DNA from 2 places in the Acidihalobacter yilgarnensis genome. Region 1 is predicted to be linked to the other one. Evidence: predicted binding sites of a transcription regulator. Region 1 holds the regulator's gene; the other holds the start of a gene.
The links. The regulator FliA, encoded in region 1, starts transcription of late flagellar genes. The targets are predictions, from matches to a motif close to GCTAAAGTTNNNNNNNNNNCNGCCGATA.

Region 1 (3,413 bases):
TCGCAGCTGACCTGGCGCGAATTTACGCGCGAACAGCCCCGGCGGGCCGAGGTCGTGCGACAGTTCGAGCGCATGGGGATGGACTCGGATTTGGCCCGCGAGCTGGCTGAAAGCGTCGGCCCGCTCCGCGATGAGCGCGAGGCTTGGCGTGATGGGCTCAAGGCACTCGGGCGGCGGCTGGCGGTTGGGAGCGACGAGATCGTCCAGAAAGGTGGCGTGGTCGCACTCGTTGGCCCGACCGGTGTTGGCAAGACCACGACACTGGCCAAGCTGGCGGCGCGATATCTCATCCGCCATGGGCGAGGGCAGGTAGCGCTGGTCAGCACTGACAGCTATAGAATTGGGGCGCAGGCGCAGTTGAGCACATTGGGACAACTGCTCGGTGTGCCGGTCTATCAGGCGGATGATGCCGAGGCGCTGACAAAAATCATTGCCGGGCAGACCGATAAGCGATTGATCCTAGTCGATACGCCGGGCATCGCGCCTAGGGACGCGCGACTGACGGTGGAGCTGCAGGCGCTTGCCTCAATTCCTGATATTCGTCTGTATCTGGTTGTCGCCGCGAATGCCGCGCGCGACGTATTGGGCGAGACGGTTCGCCGCTTCGGACGCGTACCGCTGAGTGGCGCGATACTCAGTAAATTCGATGAGGCCGAGGCTCTGGGTGCGTCGCTTTCGGCGCTTATCCGTGCGGGCCTGCCCTTGAGTTATCTGGGCACCGGACAGCGAGTGGCCGAAGACCTCGAGCCAGCTCGCGTGCAGCGTATCGTCAGTCAGGCATTGGCATTGGTCAAACGTCGTGAACGGGAACCGCTGCCTACTGGCGGGCGATGCAAACACAAGGGAAGCGATCGATATGCTTACGTCGGGTGACACTGTGGACCAAGCTGACGGGCTTAGGCGTGTGCGCGAACTGCGCCCGGTCAGGGTCATGGCGGTGGCCAGTGGCAAGGGCGGTGTCGGTAAGACCAACGTATCGGTCAATCTCGCGGTGGCGCTGGCTGGACGGGGCCGCGAAGTCATGCTCATGGACGCCGACCTTGGCCTAGCCAATGTGGACGTCATGCTGGGTCTGCAGCCGCGTGTGAATCTCTCTCATGTGATGAGTGGCGAGTGCACGCTCGATGAAATACTCGTCAGCGGGCCCCGCGGCATTCATGTGGTACCGGCCGCATCCGGGATTTCGCATATGGCCGATCTATCTCAAATCGAACATGCCGGATTGATCCGCGCCTTCAGCGAACTGAGTCTGCCACTGGATGTACTCATCGTGGATACGCCTGCCGGTATTTCGGCAGATGTGATCAGTTACACGCGGGCCGCCCAGGAGGTGATCGTGGTGGTTTGTGACGAACCAGCTTCGATGACGGATGCCTATGCGCTCATCAAGGTGCTCAGTCGGGAGCACCAGATCGGACGCTTCCACGTGCTGGCCAATCGCGTACGCGATGAGCAAGAAGGGAGCGCGCTTTATCGCAAGATGGCCGCGGTTTGCGGCCGTTTTCTCGATGTCACACTGCATTATCTAGGCGCAGTGCCGGAAGATCCTTTGCTACGCCAGGCAGTTCAGCGTCAAGGGGCGGTGGTTGAGCTCTACCCCGGCGGCCCGGCCGGTCGGGCATTCAAGAATTTGGCGGCAAAGGCCGATAACCTCCCCAGACTGACGGGTTCGCGCGGGCATCTGGAATTTTTCGTCGAACGATTGGTGCATGGGCCCGCCCCGGCGGACGTGCAGTGGGCCGACTGAATATGTACCCCGCGCGCGAGGCCGCTGATGTTGACCGCCTGGTGGCCGAGCATGCCCCGATGGTCAAACGGATTGCCTATCACCTGATCCACCGACTGCCGCCGAATGTGCAGCTCGACGATCTGGTGCAAACCGGGATCGTCGGTTTGATTGAGGCCGCTAAGCATTACAATGCCGGCCAGGGCGCGAGCTTCGAGACCTATGCGGGCATACGCGTGCGAGGGGCGATGCTCGATGAGGTGCGCCGCAATGATTGGGCGCCACGCTCGGTGCACCGCAAGGCGCGGGAAATTTCGGCCGCGCTGCGTGTTGTGGAGAACCGACTCGGACGAGCGGCACGAGCGATCGAGGTTGCCGCTGAGATGGAAGTGTCATTGGAGGAGTATCACCGTTTGCTACGTGACGCGACGGGCTATCAGGTCTTCAGCTTCGAGGAATCCTTCGGAGACGGCGATGGAGATGACGAGCGTGAGGGCGGACGAATCGGTGAAACGCGGGTGTCTGGGCCGCTGGACCATCTTTCCAACGATGACTTCAGGCAGGCGTTGGCAAGGACCATCAGTGCGCTACCCGAACGCGAGGCGCTGGTGTTGTCATTGTATTATGACGAGGAACTTAACCTGCGCGAGATCGGGGAAGTGCTGGGCGTGTCGGAATCGAGGGTGTCTCAGATCCACAGTCAGGCGCTGATACGGTTGCGTGCAAGGATGGTCGACTGGCGCACCTGAGGTGCCGCCGGGGTTAGGCAGATTGAATCTCAAGGAGTGTGTTTCGTGGATAAGAACATGCAGATTCTCATCGTGGACGACTTTTCCACGATGCGGCGCATCATCAAAAACCTGCTGCGAGAGCTAGGTTTCAATAATACGGCCGAGGCCGATGACGGTAGTACGGCCTTGCCATTATTGCAGTCGGGCAAGTTCGATTTCCTGGTAACGGACTGGAACATGCCGATCATGCCGGGTATCGAATTGCTCAAAGCGGTGCGTGCGGACCCCAAGCTGGCCAAGTTACCTGTTCTGATGGTGACGGCTGAGGCTAGGCGGGACCAGATCGTCGAAGCGGCACAGGCCGGCGTGAATGGTTATGTGGTCAAACCCTTTTCCGCAGAGACGCTCAAGGAAAAGATCGACAAAATTTTCGAGCGAATCGAAGGTTAAGGCGGATACGGGAGAGACGCGGGCGTGGATAAAAATGAGGACGGCAAGCAGGGCGTACCCACGGGGGACGATCGGTTGGTACTGGCGCGTCTGTTGGTGTCGGCACTGGAGGCGGGGGATGAAGGGCCCGTCAGCGATCTGTTGTCATCTCTCGGCGCACAGCAGGACCGGAGCCTTTTCAATGAGTTGGGTCGGCTGACGCGTGATCTGCATGAGGCGTTGAATAGCTTCAGACTGGATTCCCGCGTGGCTGAAATCACGCATGAGGAAATCCCCAACGCTAAAGAAAGGCTCAATTATGTCGTTACGCTGACGGAGCAGGCCGCGCATCGGACGCTAAACGCCATCGAAGACAGCATGCCGCGGTTGACCACATTGAGTCATCGTGCGGAATCTCTTTCGGAGGGGTGGGCGAAATTCAAACGCCGTGAATTGAGCGTGGAGGAATTTCGTGAGCTGGGAGGGTCCCTGGACGCCTTTCTGACGGAAGTTAAGGAGGAGGTTTC
Region 2 (3,413 bases), 1.5 Mb from region 1:
TATTTGTTTCCGCGCAGAAAGCGATAAGCGAACTCGATCGCAAAGCGCAAGACATATTGGGTCTTGCGAGAGAATACGATGCCGAGCAGGCCGAAGATGCCGCCACCTTTCTTCTCGGTACCTTCCATGGCCTTGAGTGCGCCATCGAGCGCGGGTAGTGCACCGGCAATTTGAGGTTGATAGCGCTGCGCCAGGACGGTACCTTGTTCCAACCAACGCTTGAGTTCGTCGTCGGCGGGCATATGGGGTTCGAGCGTGCTCAGCAGCATGTTCATTTTGCGCAGTAGGCCCGTCCGATTGACCGTGCCGAGCATGACCATCAAATCGGGGATCATCTGATCAAGACCGGCCTCTCGGGCGCCTTCGAGCATCAAGCGGACGCGTGCGGCCAGTGATTCGCTATCGCCCTTGACTAGGCTGTGGGCCTGTACGCCGACCTCGATCCATTCGATGGCGCCGCTGGTGATCTTGGCGGCGATGGTAGAAAAGTCGATGGACTTGAGTGCTTCGGGCGCCAGTTCGGCGAGCGCCCCGACCACGGGCCCGATTTGCGCGCTGAGCCGTTCGGCATGTCCCAGCAGCCATTCGACGCGGTCGCCGAGACTTTCGTCGTCTCCCTGAGCCAAGCGCTTGGCACGCAGGGCGATGTGCCACCATTGATCGGCGAGGTCTTCAAGCTTGGCGAGTTGCCCGGGGATATCGAGCTCGCCGAGCTGGTCACCGGCGATACGCAGTCCTTCCCGCGCACTATCGGCCCAATACGACAGGGAGGCATTGAATCCGGCGATGCGCTCGCCCAGGCGGTCTGCATCAATGCCGTCCGTAACGCCGCCCAGTTGGGTCAGGATGGGCGGTAGCAGCTTGAGTAGGCCACTATCGTGCAGGCTGCCGATCAGTGCCAGCAGCTCCGGCGCCGCTTCGATCACGTGTGATGCCTGTAGCGTCTGAACGCTCGCGTGGACCTTCTCGTGCAGTGTCTGCACGGAATCCACCTCGATCAGGCGCATGATCTCGCCCAGCGTCTGGACCAGTGCTTCCATCTCGGGGCCGATGCGATCGGCGATGGCATCCACATCAATGCCGTCACGTAGATCCTCCAGCACGGTCTGAGACATTTTGAGTAGATCGGTGACCTGATTGGCGGTTTCCCCGATCTTGCCCAGGCCAGACAGTTGTTCAGCGGTGAGTTCGACTCCGGTTGTAGCGTCTTGCAGTGTTCTTGCAGCGTTGGACATGTTGCGTGGCCTCGCTTGTGTAGTAGTTCATCCGACGGGATGGGTCGGGCGTCATGTCGCCTAACGACTTGCCGTGGCGGCAGGTTATTTTGCCATTTTTTGTCGTGCAGGTGAGGCGGAGAGGGTTCTGTAGGGCATCCCCGACATCGCTTCGACAGTGTTTAATTATGCGCGTTCCCGCCATTGGGTGTTAAAGGTCTTGGGTCGGCGGCCGATATTCTGATCGTCCGGAATCGGAGTTGATGACACATGTATGCCCGTATACGAGCGGCCCTGACGGCTGTGATTTCGTTGGCGTCCTTGGGCGTACACGCGGCTCCGCTGTTGGCCTTCGCGGCCCCGATGAGCGATGTGCGCTGGGACTTACGGAGCGGGCCGTTCGAATGTCGCCTTGAACAATCGATACCCGATTTCGGCCGAGTGAGTCTGATTCAGCGAGCCGACGGCCATCTGTCTTTCGTGGTCAGTGTACGCAGGGGCCTTTATCAAGGGCAGTCGATGCGCCTGCGCGTGCAGGCGGCGCCCTGGCAGCCTGGGCAAGAGGTAGCGCGCAGTACCCTGGCCAGCGACAGCGTCTCGGGTGGCAACCTTGTGAGCTTTGGCGAGTCGCCGGCGCGCGCGGTGATGTTGGCGTTGCGTCGAGGGCATTTCGCGGCCCTCGATTACACGATTGACGATCAGGCGCAGATACACGCCGAGGTGTCGTCCTTACGATTCGCGGCCGCCATGAGGCGCCTGCAGAAGTGCACGGCAAGTCTCAAGCCCGCGCGCTTCGCGGACTATGAAAAAACGATGATTCATTTTGCCAGCGGCAGCTCGCAGCTTAATGCCAAGGTTAAGGCGCGTTTGAGACGCTTGGCCGAATATCTGCATATATTCGGCGGTAGTGTCCGTATTATTCGGGCCACCGGCAATACGGACAATGTTGGTACGGCCTATGCCAATTACGGTTTGGGTTTGCGCCGAGCTGAAACCGTATCCGGATATCTCAAGGCCCAAGGTGTTACGCAATCCATCCGGATCGCCTCCCAGGGCGAATACAGCCCTGTCGCGACCAACCGCACAGCACAGGGGCGTGCGCGCAATCGCCGGGTCTCGGTGCTGCTTATCCGATGAGCCAACGCTAAGTTATAATCGCCTTTTCCCCTTCGTCGAAGATGGGGATGCGTACTCAAGCGGAGCAAAGCAACATGGCTGATGTGAACAAGATCGTGCTCGCCTATTCAGGCGGCCTCGACACCTCTGTGATTCTCAAGTGGCTGCAGGAAACCTATGGCTGCGAGGTGGTGACCTTCACTGCAGATCTTGGGCAGGGCGAGGAGGTCGAGCCGGCGCGTGTCAAGGCGCAGCAGCTGGGTGTGAAGGAGATATACATCGAGGATCTGCGCGAGGAATTCGTGCGCGACTTCGTGTTTCCGATGTTCCGCGCCAATGCGATCTACGAGGGTGAGTACCTGCTGGGCACCTCGATTGCGCGTCCGTTGATCGCCAAGCGCTTGGTCGAGATCGCCAATCAGACTGGCGCTGACGCGGTGTCCCATGGCGCGACCGGCAAGGGCAACGATCAGGTGCGTTTCGAACTGGGCGCTTATGCCCTGAAGCCGGGCATCCAGGTGATCGCGCCTTGGCGCGAGTGGGATTTGACCTCGCGCGAGCGTCTGCTGGCCTATGCCGAGCAGCATGGCATCCCTATCGAGCGCCATGGCCACAAGTCGCCGTACTCGATGGACGCCAATTTGCTGCATATCTCTTACGAAGGCGGCATTCTGGAGGATACCTGGGCCGAAGCCGAGGAATCGATGTGGCGCTGGAGTGTGGCGCCTGAGCAGGCGCCGGATACCCCCGCCTATATTGAACTCACCTTTGCCCGAGGCGATGTGGTTGCCATTGATGGGGAGGCGATGAGTCCGGCCACGGTGCTGACGACACTCAACAAGATCGGTGGCGCCAACGGTATCGGCCGGCTTGATATCGTCGAAAACCGTTACGTGGGCATGAAGTCGCGCGGCTGCTACGAAACACCCGGTGGCACAATTCTGCTCAAGGCGCACCGCGCAATCGAATCCATTACCCTGGACCGCGAGGCGGCGCACCTCAAGGACGAGTTGATGCCGCGTTACGCCAGCCTGATCTACAACGGTTACTGGTGGAGTCCGGAGCGGCGGATGCTACAGTCGA

Region 2: the regulator FliA is predicted to act here: its motif matches at 1,425-1,452, upstream of BI364_RS03915 (MotY family protein).

Annotation. Positions count from the first base shown of each region.
Region 1 is NZ_CP017415.1:2,346,828-2,350,240, reverse strand. It holds gene flhF (flagellar biosynthesis protein FlhF) at 1-873, shown strand, start outside; gene BI364_RS11255 (MinD/ParA family protein) at 857-1,747, shown strand; gene BI364_RS11250 (RNA polymerase sigma factor FliA) at 1,750-2,475, shown strand; gene BI364_RS11245 (chemotaxis response regulator CheY) at 2,533-2,907, shown strand; gene BI364_RS11240 (protein phosphatase CheZ) at 2,932-3,413, shown strand, end outside.
Region 2 is NZ_CP017415.1:816,991-820,403, forward strand. It holds gene BI364_RS03910 (hypothetical protein) at 1-1,235, opposite strand, end outside; gene BI364_RS03915 (MotY family protein) at 1,485-2,351, shown strand; gene BI364_RS03920 (argininosuccinate synthase) at 2,426-3,413, shown strand, end outside.